Regions from separate parts of the Streptomyces sp. NPDC093568 genome, predicted to be linked through region 3. Evidence: riboswitches for the same ligand, from Rfam matches in the RefSeq annotation. Region 3 holds a riboswitch; each other region holds the start of a gene.
What was found. A riboswitch is a leader RNA that binds a small molecule or an ion and turns the genes downstream of it on or off. The one in region 3 is predicted to bind cyclic di-AMP.

Region 1: linked by a shared signal. The riboswitch ahead of ACIRD7_RS31245 (M23 family metallopeptidase) and the one ahead of ACIRD7_RS34400 (NlpC/P60 family protein) in region 3 are both predicted to bind cyclic di-AMP.
Region 2: linked by a shared signal. The riboswitch ahead of ACIRD7_RS05005 (LysM peptidoglycan-binding domain-containing M23 family metallopeptidase) and the one ahead of ACIRD7_RS34400 (NlpC/P60 family protein) in region 3 are both predicted to bind cyclic di-AMP.
Region 4: linked by a shared signal. The riboswitch ahead of ACIRD7_RS27365 (NlpC/P60 family protein) and the one ahead of ACIRD7_RS34400 (NlpC/P60 family protein) in region 3 are both predicted to bind cyclic di-AMP.

The regions. Positions count from the first base shown of each region.
Region 1 covers NZ_JBIWJD010000008.1:458,684-462,535, reverse strand. Annotated here, with positions in the region: gene ACIRD7_RS31250 (PrsW family intramembrane metalloprotease) at 1-997, shown strand, start outside; gene ACIRD7_RS31245 (M23 family metallopeptidase) at 1,106-2,131, opposite strand; cyclic di-AMP (ydaO/yuaA leader) riboswitch at 2,143-2,300, opposite strand; gene ACIRD7_RS31240 (PP2C family protein-serine/threonine phosphatase) at 2,548-3,633, opposite strand; tRNA gene ACIRD7_RS31235 (tRNA-Met) at 3,735-3,808, opposite strand.
Region 2 covers NZ_JBIWJD010000001.1:1,165,842-1,169,693, forward strand. Annotated here, with positions in the region: gene ACIRD7_RS05000 (alpha-galactosidase) at 1-1,615, shown strand, start outside; cyclic di-AMP (ydaO/yuaA leader) riboswitch at 1,923-2,081, shown strand; gene ACIRD7_RS05005 (LysM peptidoglycan-binding domain-containing M23 family metallopeptidase) at 2,086-3,063, shown strand; gene ACIRD7_RS05010 (SGNH/GDSL hydrolase family protein) at 3,342-3,852, shown strand, end outside.
Region 3 covers NZ_JBIWJD010000010.1:293,129-296,980, forward strand. Annotated here, with positions in the region: gene ACIRD7_RS34395 (NAD-dependent epimerase/dehydratase family protein) at 575-1,633, shown strand; cyclic di-AMP (ydaO/yuaA leader) riboswitch at 1,775-1,951, shown strand; gene ACIRD7_RS34400 (NlpC/P60 family protein) at 1,960-3,588, shown strand.
Region 4 covers NZ_JBIWJD010000007.1:175,747-179,598, reverse strand. Annotated here, with positions in the region: gene ACIRD7_RS27370 (tellurite resistance/C4-dicarboxylate transporter family protein) at 1-117, opposite strand, end outside; gene ACIRD7_RS27365 (NlpC/P60 family protein) at 484-1,665, opposite strand; cyclic di-AMP (ydaO/yuaA leader) riboswitch at 1,674-1,838, opposite strand; gene pcrA (DNA helicase PcrA) at 2,201-3,852, shown strand, end outside.

The sequences.
Region 1 (3,852 bases), on a different contig from region 3:
CGCCAACAGTTTCGCGACCAGATGGATAGCGACCGCGACGGCCGACCCGTCGCACGCGGACACCCTCGGCGCGACCGTCATAGCGCCCGTCGTGGAGGAGCTGGCGAAGGCGGCGGCCGTACTGCTCGTCTTCCTCTTCCGCCGCCGGGACTTCACCGGGATCGTCGACGGCGTGGTGATAGCCGGCGTCACCGCCACCGGTTTCGCCTTCACCGAGAACATCCTCTACCTCGGCACCGCCTTCGGTACCGACCAGCTCACCGGCGACCGCGGCATCGCCTCCGTCACGGCGGCGACCTTCTTCGTCCGCGTCATCATGTCGCCCTTCGCACACCCCCTCTTCACGGTCCTGACCGGCATCGGCTTCGGCATCGCCGCGCTGTCGGGCGAGCGCCAGCACGTGCGCCGCGTCCTGCTCCCGCTGCTCGGGCTGCTGCTCGCCATGGGCATGCACGCCCTGTGGAACGGCTCCTCGACCTTCGGCGAGTACGGCTTCTTCGCCGTGTACGCGACACTCATGGTGCCCGCGTTCGGGCTGCTGACCTGGCTGGTGATCTGGACCCGGCAGCGCGAGCTGAGAACCGTGCGCGAGGAACTGCCCGCCTACGTGGCCGCCGGGTGGCTGTCCCCGGGCGAGCCGTACGTGCTGGGTTCGATGCGGGACCGGCGGGTGGCCCGGCAGTACGCGCGCCGGCACGGGGGCCGGGCGGCGGCACGGTCGGTGGCGCAGTACGAGGCCTACGCCACGTCGCTGGCGTTCCTGCGGCACCGGGGGCGCCGCGGGCGGGCCGGCGCGGACTACGTCGTACGGGAGCAGGAGTTGCTGCACGCGCTGTGGGCCCGGCGGGAGTTCGCCCGGCCGGCGCTGCAGCACGCGCTGTCGGCTCAGGCCTGGCCGGCGTACGGGTACGGGGCGCCCGCCCACTGGCAGCCGTACGGTCAGGGTTACGGGCCGGCGGCGCCCTACCCGGCGTACAACCCCTACCGCTCGCCCTGAACGCCGAAAACCGGCAGTCCTGGCGTCGGGGGGACGCCGCCGGGACCGCCGGTGGATCGGAGTCGGGTGATGCTCAGGAGCCCTGGGGCCGTGAGCCCGTGGGGTTCCTCAGACGGTGAGGCCCTTGCTCTGCAGCCACGCCATCGGGTCGATGCCGCTCGCGGCGCCGTCGGGGTGCACCTCGAGGTGCAGGTGGGCGCCGGTGACGTTGCCGGTGGCGCCGACGCGGCCGATGACGTCGCCCGTGTTGACCTTCTGGCCCACGCTGACGCTGATCGAGGACTGGTGAGCGAACCAGAGCTCGGTGCCGTCGTCGAGGGTGAGGACCGTCTTGTAGCCGTACGACCCGTCCCAGCCGGCGAAGGTGATGGTGCCGGAGTGGATCGCCTTGATCAGCGTCCCGGTGGGAGCGGCGAAGTCGAGGCCGGTGTGGTAGCCGGAGGACCAGTAGGCGCCGGCCTGACCGAAGGTCGAGGTGATGGTGTACGAGGAGGTCGGCAGCGTGAACTGCTTGGCCAGCTCGGCGAGGCGCTCGGCCTCGGCCTTCTTGCGGGCCTCCTCCTCGGCGGCGGCCTTCGCGGCGGCGGCCTTCTCCTTGGCCTCCTGCTCCGCCTTGGCGACCGCGGCGGCGGCCTCCTTCTCGGCGGCGGCGACGGCGGCCTCGGCGGCCTTGGTGTCGATCTGGTCCTGCTGGAGCTCGGCCTGCGCGATGATCCGGCTGCGCAGCGCCTCACCGGCGTCCGAGGCGCCCTGCGCGGTCTGCTCGGTGGTCTCGCCCATCGTGCTGAGCGCGGTGGCCGTGTCCTCGGCGGGCTCGGCGGAGTCGTCGGAGATCAGCGGCAGGTCGGGCATGGTGATGGCGACCGGCGGCTTGCCGCTGTTCGCGCTGGCCATACCGCCCGCGCCGACGGCGGCTATGACGCCTACGCCGAGAACCGTGGAGCTGCGGGCGAGTCCCCCGCCGCGCTGCTTGGAGACACGGTGCCTGCCACGAACGGGACGGATGGACTCCGCGGTGGGATTCCACTCCTCGAACGGGCCCTCGTCGGTGCGGTAGCTGTCGTAGCCGAAGGTTTCCGTACTGCGCCGACTCGGCACGAACGGGGCTTGCGGAGCAGGCCGGTTTGACGCCACGTGGGCGTACTCCTTTCCTTCCTTCTCGCCTACCGGGTTAGCTGACGGGTTCGGAGCAGGAAGGTCTCCTACGCGCGTATACCAACCGTGCTTCCACGGCGGAATCCGTGCGATTCACCCCAGGGTGGTGGTTCCCCGGCTCCCTTGCGGGACTCGGCGCATGAGCACGGAGCCGCCTCTTGTGACGGCTGGGACGACCGCGCTGCGTTATCGAACGTTAATAGACCCGGGGTGTGGATTCCAAGCTGTTCCGCTTGATCATTAACGATTTTCGCCTGGACTTACGGGTCATCAGCTGCCTAAATCGGGCGAGTTGGCCAAGGCTCAGGAGTCCCACAGGTATTGACGGTATGTCAGTTGTTATGCGGAGGGCGCTCATCCGATCACCCTTGGTGAGAAGGATCAAGAAACGGGGGTCACGGCCGCCGAACGGCCATGAGCGCCATGTCGTCCGCCATCCCGCCGCCGGAGTGCCGGCGCACCTCCGCCGCGAGCACGCCGAGCAACGCGGCCGGCTCGCGCAGGGCGTTGGCCCGCCCGGCGAGCCCCGCTTCGGGGTCGTAGAACCGCCCGCTGTCGTCCCGCGCCTCGGACAGTCCGTCCGTGTACAGCAGCAGTGTGGCCCCGCTCGGGAAGTCGGCCTCGTCGGCCCGGTCGGGCCAGGCGCCGAGCTCGCGCATGCCGAGCGGCAGCGCCGGTTCGGTGGCGGGCAGGGAGCGCACGGAGCCGTCGGCGTACAGCAGCAGCGGGGAGGGATGCCCACGGTTCACCAGCCGCACGACGCCGTCGCTGTGCGGCAGTTCGGCGAGTACGACGGTGGTGAACCCCTCGCGGACCGAGGCCCCGTCGCGCCGCCTGCGCTCCCGCTCCAGTGCCCTCTCCAGTCGCTGCGCGACCGCCTCCAGGGTGGTCTCCTGCTCGGCGGCCTCCCGGAAGGCCCCGAGGACCACGGCGACGGCCCCGACCGCCCCCATCCCCTTGCCTCGCACGTCGCCCACGATCAGCCGGACGCCGTGCGGGCTGTCCTGCACGGCGTACAGGTCGCCGCCGATGGAGGCGCCGGTCTGCGCGGCCTCGTAGCGCGCCGCGATCCGGAACCCGCCGATGCGTTCGCCGGGTTCCGGCAGCACGGCGCGCTGGGCGGCCTCGGCGATCTCGCGAGCGGAGGCGAGGCGCTGGTCGCTGCGGCGGACGAGGACGTTGATGAGGACGGCGAGGACGGAGACCACCAGGACCGTGGCCAGCTCGGTGAGGATCTCCGCCCGGGTCAGGCCGCCGCTCAGGACCCGCAGCACGAGCAGTACGGCGAGGGCGACGGCACCGGTGAGCACCGTGCCGCGCAGCGAGTAGAGGGGAGCGGCTACCAGCGGAGCCGCCGTGAAGAAGGGCGCGCCGGTGAAGCCGGTGGGGGTGACGTGGTCGAACGCGGCACCTGCCGCGATCAGCAGGGCGGGGAGCAACCGGACGAACCGGCGCGCGTATGAGATCCGCCGCTGCTCCACCTGATCAGGGTTGCCGATCAGGGGGCGGGCAGCGAGTGCTGGGGGCCGACCGGGGAAACACTCAGGGCCGGAACTGAGAAGTTCCGGCCCTGAGCCTTCAGTAGCGGGGACAGGATTTGAACCTGCGACCTCTGGGTTATGAGCCCAGCGAGCTACCGAGCTGCTCCACCCCGCGTCGGTGAATCCATAGTACGCCATCCGCAGGACCCGAAGCACACG
Region 2 (3,852 bases), on a different contig from region 3:
GCCCGACCGGGAGGACTGGCGGCTGTCCCAGCTGCACGGCCGCTGGGGCGCCGAGTCCCGGCTCGCGCAGGCCCCACTCACCTACGGTGAGAAGGTCATCGGCAGCCGGCGGGGCCACACCGGGCACCAGCACCTGCCCTGGGTCGCGCTCGACACGGACGCCACCGAGGAGCGCGGCGAGGTCTACGGCTGCGCCCTCGGCTGGTCCGGCTCCTGGCGCATCGCGGTCGCCCAACTCCCGGACGCGCGCGTGCAGATCACTGGCGGGGCCGGACACGACGACTCGGGCCTGCTCAGCCTCGCGGCGGGGGAGTCCTTCACGACCCCCGTCTTCGCCGGACTGTGGAGCGACGGCGGCTTCGGCGGGGCGAGCCGTGCCTGGCACGCGTACCAGCGCGCGTACGTGATCCCGGACGCCGAGCGGGACCGGCCGGTGCTGTTCAATTCCTGGGAGGCGACCGAGTTCGACATCTCCGAGGAGCAGCAGAGCGTGCTCGCCCGGCGGGCAGCGGCCATCGGGGTCGAGCTGTTCGTGGTGGACGACGGCTGGTTCGGCACCCGCACCAGTGACCGTGCCGGGCTCGGCGACTGGACGCCCAACCCCGACCGCTTCCCGTCGGGTCTCAAGCCGCTCGCCGAGTACGTGCACGCGCTCGGCATGCAGTTCGGCATCTGGGTCGAGCCGGAAATGGTCAATCCGGACAGCGAGTTGTATCGCGCCCATCCGGAGTGGGTTCAGTATCAAACAGGACGAAAGCGGACGGAATTCCGCAATCAGCTCGTCCTGAACCTCGCCCGCGACGACGTCCAGGACTACCTCTGGAAGCAGCTCGACGGGCTCCTGTCCAGCGCCCCGATCGACTATGTGAAGTGGGACTTCAACCGCTGCTTCTCCGATGCCGGCTGGCCGGGCGAGGCGTATCCGCAGCGCCTGTGGACCGACCACGTGCGCGCCCTGTACGGCCTGCTGGACCGGCTGCGCGCCGCTCACCCGGGCGTCGCCTTCGAGTCCTGCTCGGGCGGTGGCGGACGGATCGACCTCGGCGTGCTGAGCCGTACGGACCAGGTGTGGACCTCGGACAACACCGACCCCCTCGACCGGCTCGCCATCCAGCACGGCTTCAGCCAGATCCACCCCGCGCGTGCCATGGCGGCCTGGGTCACCGACAGCCCGAACGCCATGCTCAACCACCGGGCCAGCTCGCTGCGCTTCAGGTTCGTCAGTGCCATGGCGGGTGTGCTCGGGGTCGGCGGGAACCTGGAGCGCTGGACCGAGGAGGAGCTCGCCGAGGCCGGGAAGTGGGTCGCACTCTACAAGGAGATCCGCCCCCTGGTGCAGCGTGGAGACCTCTACCGGCTGCGGCCCCCGCGCGGTGGGCTCAGCGCGGTGCAGTACGTGCTCGGGGACGAGACGGTCGTCCTGGCCTGGCTCCAGGCCCAGAGCTACGGCGAGCCCGTACCGGCCCTGCGGCTGCGCGCCCTGGACCCGACAGCGTCGTACGAATGCCTTGAAACGGGCGAAATTCACCGAGGGGTCGTACTGGTGCATCACGGACTGCGAACCGGCCTGCGGGGCGACCTCGATGCGGCAGTTATTCGCCTCCGTCGCATCTAGGAGTTCTGTCCGAATTGGTGCCTTCATTCCAACTCGCTCTGCAGTGAAGGGAGCTGGAGCAACGTCACGTGAGGAGCGTCATATCCGTGACGTTGCGTCGCCCGTCATGTTCACGTAATTCGCGCGATTTTCAAGGGGCTTTGCGTCGGAAGGCGTCCCGATAATTCACGCAGTGTGACCGGTAATTCCCACAAGGGATCAACGGGAACGCATTCGGACGGAACCCCTCACTTGTTCCCATGCGTCTTCCTCGCTTACGTTCGCCACCAATCCGGACGGACGCCGAATCCTGCCGCCGACCGGACTCCGCGCAAACTCACCCGTCCACGGCAGGAGCGGGGGACCCACAGGTACAACCGCCTGTTCCGGTCTCCGGAACAGGCTTGGGGTCAAGTCGCGTCCCGACGCGGCCGGGCATCTCCAGCCCGCACCCGACAGCTCACCTCGCAGGCGCCGGAGAGGAAATCGCCATGCCCGCGAAGGGTAAGCATCGCCGTCCGAAGTCCCTGCGCTTCACCCGCTCCATAGCCGTCGCCGGAACCGGTGGCGCCGCCCTCGCTCTTCCCCTCATGGGAGCGACCGGCGCCCACGCCGCTCCCGCTCAGTCCGTTTCGGAAAAGGCCGTTCAGTCCCTTCCGGTCGCCGGGCAGAAGTCCGTCGAAAAGAAGGACGCCCAGAAGAAGACGGGCGTGCGGACCTATTCGGTGAAGGTCGGCGACTACCTTTCGAAGATCGCCGACGAGCAGAACGTCAGCGGTGGCTGGAAGCGGCTCTACGCCGACAACCGTGAGGCCGTCGGCTCGGACCCGTCGCTCATCCACCCCGGTCTGAAGCTCTCGATCGGCGGCAAGAAGGCCGCGACGAGCGCCCCCAAGCCGTCGCCGTCCTCCTCCTCTTCGGCGTCCGAGTCGTCGAAGTCCTCCGCGAAGGACTCCTCGGCCTCGAAGTCCTCCGCCTCGAAGCCCTCCGCCGCGAAGAAGGCGACGAAGAAGGCGACGAAGAAGGCGGCCACGACCGCCGAGAACGCGAGCACCGCCACCGGCTTCTCCGCCCCCGTCTCCGGCGCCGCCGTCGGCACCGCGTACAAGGTGGCGGGCAGCATGTGGTCCAGCGGCTACCACACCGGTGTCGACTTCGCCGCCGCGACCGGCACCCCGCTGAAGGCGGTCGGCGCGGGCACCGTCGTCTCGGCCGGCTGGGGAGGCGCGTACGGCAACCAGGTCGTCATCCAGCTCGCCGACGGCTACTACGCGCAGTACGCCCACCTGTCCTCCCTCGGCGTCTCGGCCGGACAGACCGTGACCGCGGGCCAGCAGATCGGCCTCTCGGGTGCGACCGGCAACGTGACCGGACCTCACCTGCACTTCGAGATCCGCACCACCCCGGACTACGGCTCGGACGTGGACCCGGTCGCCTACCTCCGCTCCAAGGGCGTCGCCATCGGCTGACCCCAGCCCGCGCGAAAGCCACCTGCCTGACACGCAGCCGAAGGCCGGACCCCGATCCCCGGGTCCGGCCTTCGGTGTGTCTGCGGAGTGTGAGCGGTGCGTCTGCGGCCCGATCGGGCACCAACACCCCTGCTCAAAAGGCTATTCCGGGTTTGGTGAACACTTGGGGAGTGGCTTATCTCACCGCACGTCAACCCTTTCCTACGGTCGCGTAGGTCACATTCAAAGGTGAATCATGTCCCGACGTGGCAGACGATTCGAAGAGTGACAGCAGATCAGTGATCGGGTCGTACGTCGCGGTGGGGGACAGCTTCACCGAGGGCGTCGGCGACCCCGGGCCCGACGGGGCGTTCGTCGGCTGGGCGGACCGGTTCGCGGTCCTGCTCGCCGACCGGCGCCCCGAGGGCGACTTCGACTACACGAACCTCGCCGTGCGCGGCAAACTGCTCGACCAGATCGTCGAGGACCAGCTTCCGAAGGCCGTCGAACTGGCCCCGGACCTGGTCTCGTTCTGCGCGGGCGGCAACGACATCATCCGGCCCGGCACCGACCCCGACGAGGTGGCCGAGCGATTCGAGCGGGCCATCTCCCGGCTCACCTCCGCCGTCGGCACCGTCATGGTGACGACCGGCTTCGACACCCGTGGCGTGCCCGTGCTCAAGCACCTGCGCGGCAAGATCGCCACGTACAACGGCCATGTGCGGGCCATCGCCGACCGGTACGGCTGCCCGGTGCTCGACCTGTGGTCCCTGAAGACCGTTCAGGACCGCAGGGCCTGGGACGGCGACC
Region 3 (3,852 bases):
GACGGGTGCGCGAGCAGCCCCCGCGGGTCGATGGCGGCGGCCGGCGCACCGCATCAGTTTCCCCCGTCGGTACCCCGGACTTGTCGGCCGTCCGGGCCAAGCAATGCGCTTGTGACTCCTGATGCTCGAGTGCTCAATCCACCTTGGTGTGTTCGAAGTTGACCGAGCAAGGTGGCTTCAGGCCACCCAGGGCGGGGGTTTGGTGAAGGCGCCCTCCCGGTATCCGCACGACCTGCCTGCGCGCCCCGGCCAGGTGGTTCACAGATTCTGCACAGCGGGTGCGGTCGCGGGACACCGGGCGAGCCTCGAGCCGTAGGAGAACCCACCCACACCCCCCGTTCGACTGGTCGTACGTACGTACGACCTCCCCGAGTCGTACACAACCTTCAGTGGCTGGTTTTCCAGGGGTGACGCGAATCCGCCCCATGGAGAGCCCGTCACCGGGGAAGGCGTGGATGGAGGTGCGACCGGCGAAGGCGTGGATGGAGGTGCAACCGGCGAAGGCGTGCATGGAGGTGCACCGGAAACGCCGCTACCGTGATCGACCGGCTTCCGCGCGAGCGAAGGAGTGAGGGTGGGCGCACACCGGTCGACGGCCGTGCTGGTGACCGGCGGCAGTGGGTTCGTCGGGAGTCATCTGGTGAAACGGCTGCTGGAGCGCGGCCACCGGGTCCACGCCACCGTCCGGAGCACGGCCGCGACGGCCAAGCTGCGGCCGCTGCGGGAGATGCAGGAGGCCCACCCCGACCAACTGTCACTGTTCGAGGCGGACTTGCTGACCGAGGGCTCCTTCGACGAGGCGATGTCCGGGTGCCGGACGGTGTTCCATGTGGCGTCGCCGTTCCGGATGCCGGAGAAGATCAAGGACGGCCGCCGGGAGATGGTCGACCCGGCCCTGCTGGGCACGCGCAACGTGCTGGCGGCCATCGAGCGGACACCCACCGTGGAAAGGCTCGTCCTCACCTCCACCGTGGGTGCGATCTTCGGCGACTACGCGGACGTCCTGGCGATGGACGACGGGGTGCTGTCGGAGCGGTACTTCAACACCACCAGCACGGTGGAGAACAACCCGTACCACTACGCGAAGACGGTCGCCGAACGCGCCGCCTGGGACGCGGCGGCCGCGCAGGGCCGCTGGCGCATGGTGGCGGTCAACCCCGGCCTGGTCCTGGGGCCGTCCCTCACACCCGCGTCGGAGTCGGGGAGCCTGTTCCTGCTTCAGGAGCTGTTCCAGGGCTACTTCTTCTACGGCGCTCCGGACTTCAGCTTCACCACGGCGGACGTGCGCGATGTGGCCGACGCACATATCGCCGCGGCCGAGAACCCGGACGCCAAGGGCCGTTACATCGTGGCCCGCGAAACCATGACGTCGTTCCACGAGATGTCGCGCATCCTGCGGACCCGGCGCCCCCGCGACCTCCGCCTCCCGCGCACCGCCCTTCCGCACTGGCCGGTGCGCGTCCTGGGCCCCGCCTTCGGACTGAGCCAGGACTACATCCGCAGACACCTCGGCATCCGGTTCCGGGTGGACAACAGCCGCAGCGTGAGCGAACTGGGCATCACCTACCGCCCGATCGAGGAGACCCTCCTCGACCACTACGAAGCGTGGCGACACCGGCGCGCCGCGGAGTGAACACGCCTTCCCGCGCCCGCTAGCGTCGAAGGTCACAGAAACGTATCGGACATTTAACGCCTCAACCTTCACGGGAGGCGCACAAGTTGGTTAGGTTACGGCTCAGGCCGCACGACGACCTCCGGCGAACCCCGCCGGGACGTGCGGCCTCCGCCTAATCCGGCGCGCCCCCGCAAGGGCGACCGGAGCCGGGGACCCAACCGAACTTGGGGTGAATCGGCCCAACTGCCCTTCGGGGCAGGGGCCGTAGGGCACACCTTCCGGAACCTACCGCCCGAACCCGTCAGCTAACCCGGTAGGCGGAGTACGGAAGGAGTACGTCGCCCATGGCGCCGGAAGGCACCGCGCGGCCGGGGGCTCTCAGCCTGCCCGGCATGCGCAACTCCGCACTCGCGTCGGCGGCCCTCACCTCGGTGGCGCTGCTCGGCCAGACGGCGGGCGCCACCCCCTCGTTCGCGGACGAGACGCCCACCCGCGAAGAGGTCAGCCGACACGTCACCTCGCTCTACGACCGCGCCGAGACCGACTCGGGGACTTTCAACGCCACCCGCGCGTCGTCGACGGGACCGCGCAAGCGCGCCGCCCGCCCGGCGGACGCCCGGTCCGCGCCCGCCGCCGCGTCCCGTGCCGCGGAGAGCCGGCGTGACGATCCCTCGCTGGACAGCGTGACCCGGCAGTGGTTCGACGCCGCACGCGCAAAGCTGGGTCCGACCGTGCCGGCGGTGCTGCCGAGCGACAGGACACCCGACCGGCCCGCGCCCCGGCGTCCCGCGCGTGCGGCGACCGGCCTCGAGCGGGCACTGGACTCGTCGGGGCGCCCGGCGCTGGAGCTGCCGGCGGCCCCTGCCGCCGCGCTACCGGCCGCTGGTGCCGCCGAGTTGACGGCCGAGCCGGCGATTGGCGCGGGCCCCATGGCGGAACTGACCGCCGGCCCGATGGCCGCCCTGCCGGCTGCCCCGGAGGTGTTGGGGGCGTCGGGGGCATCGGGGGTATTGGGTGCGTCGGGGGCATTGGGGGCGGACGCTCAGGCCACCCAGGTCCTCCCGCCCGTCCTCGCCCTCCCGGCCGGGACGGCTCCGGAGACGAACCTGGCCCCCGCACCGGCCGCCGAGCCCCAACAGCGCTCCGCGCTGCGGTCCTCCAAGGAGCAGAACCAGCGCAAGCTCGACCAGGCCCGCACTCTGCTCTCCACGTACGTCGCACGGCAGAGCGACCCGCTCACGGCACCGGCCGCCGCTTTGCCCGCCGCCGACATCTGGAGCACCACGCCGGACCCGGTCCAGCCCTCGGCGGACGCGCAATGGCAGGCGCTGCAGGCACAGTCGGCGGCCGACCTCACCACGGTCCCGCCCGGGGCGACGGCTGGGCCGACGACGACACAGGCACTGACCACGCCACCACAGACCACAGCGGCTGAGACCGCCACGGCTTGGACCACGACGACCCCGGCTCAGACCGCACCGGCCTGGACCACGACCACCCAGGCCCAGACCGCACCGGCCTGGACCACGACGACCTCAGCCCTTACAGCCCCCGCCCCCGACCCCGCTCCCGAACGGACCCTCGGAACGAGCCCGGCAATCACCTCCACGGGATCCCAGGACACCCGAGCCATCCGCGCCCTGGAGTTCGCCCGCGCCCAGTTGGGCAAGCCGTGCGTCCTGGGCACGACAGGACCGGGCTCCTTCGACGGCCCCGGCCTCACCCAGGCCGCCTACAAGGCCGCCGGCATCTCACTCCCGCGCACCGCGCAGGAGCAGGCGCTCGCCGGGCAGGGAGTCGCCCTGACCCACCTGGAGCCGGGTGACCTCGTCCTGTACCACGCCGGACACGTCGGCATCTACTCCGGCAACGGCATGATGATCCACGCCCCGGGTCCGGGAGCGATCATCCGCGAGGAGTCGATCCACTACGCGGGAGAATCGGCGATCCACAGCGCGATACGGCCCGCCTGACGCACAACCACCCCACCCCACCCCACCCCACCCCACCTCCGACCCGCTAACGGGCCGTCACCACCCCGTCTCCCCGAGGCGGGGTGGTCTTGCGTTGCGCCGTCGCTCCACGCGACCCACGCCGCCACCCACCTCGGCTTTGTCGATACGTCCTGACAAACCCATTGACATCACCTGTGGACGGCCGCATAGTACCTGCCACTAGAGCGCGCTAGTGCAGCGCTCCAGTCGGTATCCAACGGGCGGTGCCCGTGAACCTCCCCC
Region 4 (3,852 bases), on a different contig from region 3:
CTGGTGCAGGGCCACCGAGATGATGCCGGTCGCCATGACGGCGGCGCCGGCTGCGGGGGGTCGCTGCGACCACCAGGTGTGGAGGGGGGAGGGAGGAGGGGTGGTGCTGGCGGGCATGGGGCGATGCTATGGAGCGGGGTGGGGGTTGGGAGTGGGGCGCGCGGGGCAGGGGGTGCGCCTTGATGCCTGCGGCGCATGGGCGGGCTCGGTGGGGGTGCCTCTAGCGCCTGCGGGGCGGGGGTGGGTCGGGGCCGTGGGGGGGGGGGGGGGGGGGGGGCCCGCCGGGGGGGGGGGGGGGGGGGGGGGGGGGGGCCGGGGCGGGGGGGTGTCCGTCCTCGGACCGGCGGTTGGGGTTGGGGCGGTTGTGCTGTTTCTTGACGCCGGCCACTGCGGGCGGACACCCCCCGGCACGTCCCCTTCCCGCCGTACGCGGGTGCGGCGCCGTTGGGGTGCCCTCTCGACGTCGTGTGTGTGCGTGGTCGGTCAGGCGGGGCGGACCACGCTGTGGATCGACGACTCGCCGTCGTAGTAGATCGACTCCTCGCGGACGTACGCGCCCGGCTTCGGGGCGTGGATCATCATGCCGTTGCCGATGTAGATGCCCACGTGGGTGATGTCGTCGTAGAAGAAGACCAGGTCGCCGGGCTGGGCATTGGCGAGGGAGACTGTGGTGCCGGCGTTGACCTGGTCGTAGGTGACGCGCGGGATGTCCACGCCGGCGGCCTTCCAGGCGGCCTGGGTGAGGCCGGAGCAGTCGTAGGAGTCCGGGCCGGTGGCGCCCCAGACGTACGGCTTGCCGATCTGGGAGCGGGCGAAGGCCAGGGCCTTCTCGGCCTTGGTGGCGTAGGAGCTGTCCGAGGAGGAGTCTGAGGTGCCCGAGTCGGACGGGGTCTCGGCGCTCTCCTGCTGCTGGGCGGCTGCGGCGGCTGCGGCGGCTTCCTCGCGCTGGCGCTCGGCCTCCGCCTGCTGCCGGGCCAGTTCGGCCGCCTTGCGCGCGGCCTCCTCCTGCTTGCGCCTCTCGATCTCGGCGAGGCGGGCCTTCTCCTCCGCCGTCAGCTTCGAGAGAAGTTCGCGTGCGGCGGAGAGCTTCTGCTGGACGGTGGTCTTGGCGCTCTGGAGGTCGTTCTGCGAGTCGGTGAGCGTCTGAAGGCTCTCGGTGGCCTCCTGGCGCTTCTTCATCGTCGCGGACTGCTCGGTGAAGTACTCGTCGACCGATTCCTTCTGACGGTCCGTCATGCGGCCCATCAGCTGGGACTGGTCGAAGTAGTCCTGCGGGGTGTCCGCGAGCAGGAAGGTCGCCGTGTCGGGGGCCGCCGCGCCGGTGCGGTACTGGGCGGCGGCGTTGCGGCCGAGTTCCTCGCGGGCCTCGTTGAGCTTCTGGGTGCGCTGGGCGACGTCGTCGAGGAGGGTGTCGACGCGCTTGCGCTGCTTCGCGGTCTTCTCCTTGGCCGCGTTGTACTTCTCGGTCGCCGTCTCCGCCTGGCGGTAGAGGTCGTCGACCTTCTTCTCGACCTCTTCGAGGCTGGGCTTGTCGTCCGTCGACGGGCTGGCGTTGGCCGTCTGGGACAGCAGGGCCACGGATGTGAGGGCGGCCGTGGCGAGGGCAGGGGTGCGTATGCCTGCTACGCGCGTACCGGCGGGACGCGACTTGCGGTGCGACGCCAAGGGAGGCGACTCCTTCCATGCTCCGCCTACCGAGTTAGCTGTCGGGTTCGGGCGGGTGGTTCGGAAGGGTTGCCCTACGGCCGTCCCGGGAAGGGAAGTCGGGCCGATTCACCCCAAGTTCGGTGGGTCCCCGGCTCCGGTCGTCGTGACGCCGGACTCGGCGGAGGCCGCGCGGCCCGGCGTCGTTCGCCGGTGGGGGTCGTACGGCCTGCCCGGCACGGTAGCCAACTCGTGTGGCGTCTGTGAAGGTTGATGTTCGATATGCCCGATACATTTTCGTGACCTTGGAGTCAGTTAGCGTCGGGGGTGGTTGTTTGGGGTGATTGTGGGACGGTCTGTGTGGATCTCCGGGGGGTTGCGGGTTCTGTCTTGTTTGTTGGGTGATGTGACAGGCCTGACCTGGTGGTCGCGGCGCGTAAAGGCCTGGTCGCGGGGGGTGAGGGCGGGTGGCGTGGAAGATCGTTGGGATTCGGAATGGGTGATGTTTCCGGGGCGGCGGCGGGCTGTCAGTGGGGCGGCCTAGACTCGGAGAGCGATGAGCAGCCTCTTTGACGACAGCTTCCTGGCGGACCTCCAGGCCCCTCGGGCCCATGAGGAAGAGCACCCGCCGCCGCCCGAGGACGATCACGCTCCGGAACCGGTTCCGGACGATCTGTTCGGGGGGAAGTTCGACGTGCCGCCGGACCGGGACGGCCACTACCGCGACGGTGCCCCGCGGCCGGTCATCGACGCCGCCGCGCTGCTGGAAGGGCTGAACGACAACCAGCGCGCCGCCGTCGTCCACTCCGGCACCCCGCTGCTCATCGTGGCCGGGGCGGGCTCCGGCAAGACGCGTGTGCTCACCCACCGCATCGCCCACCTGCTGGCCGAGCGGCAGGTGCATCCGGGGCAGATCCTCGCGATCACCTTCACCAACAAGGCCGCGGGCGAGATGAAGGAGCGCGTCGAGCAGCTCGTCGGCCCGCGTGCGAACGCGATGTGGGTGATGACCTTCCACAGCGCTTGCGTGCGCATTTTGAGGAGGGAGAGCAAGAAGCTCGGGTTCACGTCTTCCTTCTCGATCTACGACGCCGCTGACAGCAAGCGGTTGATGGCGCTCGTGTGCCGGGATCTGGATCTTGATCCCAAGCGGTACCCGCCCAAGTCCTTCAGCGCCAAGATCAGCAACCTGAAGAACGAGCTGATCGACGAGGAGGACTTCGCCGCACAGGCGACGGACGGCTTCGAGAAGACCCTGGCGCAGGCCTACGCCCTGTACCAGTCGCGGTTGCGGGAGGCCAACGCTCTCGACTTCGACGACCTGATCATGACGACGGTCAATCTGCTGCGCGCCTTCCCCGATGTCGCCGAGCACTACCGCCGTCGGTTCCGCCATGTCCTGGTGGACGAGTACCAGGACACCAACCACGCGCAGTACGCGCTTGTGCGCGAGCTCGTCGGGACCAGCGAGCACCCCGTCGACGTGCCGCCCAGTGAGTACGATCTTCTGCCCGCCGAGCTGTGTGTGGTGGGTGACGCCGACCAGTCCATCTATGCGTTCCGGGGCGCCACCATCCGAAACATCCTCCAGTTCGAGGAGGACTACCCGGACGCGACGACGATCCTGCTGGAGCAGAACTACCGCTCCACGCAGACGATCCTGACCGCCGCCAACGCCGTCATCGAGCGCAACGAGTCCCGCCGCCCCAAGAACCTGTGGACCAACGCGGGCGCGGGCGCGCGCATCACCGGCTATGTCGCGGACACCGAGCACGACGAGGCGCAGTTCGTCGCCGACGAGATAGACCGACTGACGGACGCGGGCGACGCGAAGGCCGGCGACGTCGCCGTCTTCTACCGGACCAATGCCCAGTCCCGTGTCTTCGAGGAAGTCTTCATCCGCGTCGGGCTGCCCTACAAGGTCGTCGGCGGGGTTCGGTTCTATGAGCGCAAGGAGGTCCGGGATGTTCTCGCCTATCTGCGGGTGCTGGCCAACCCCGAGGACTCCGTGCCGCTGCGGCGCATTCTGAATGTGCCCAAGCGGGGCATCGGTGACCGTGCCGAGGCGATGATCGACGCCCTGTCGCAGCGGGAGAAGATCAGCTTCCCGCAGGCGCTGCGTCGCGTGGACGAGGCGTACGGCATGGCCGCGCGGTCGACCAATGCCGTCAAGCGGTTCAACACGCTGATGGAGGAGCTCCGTACGAT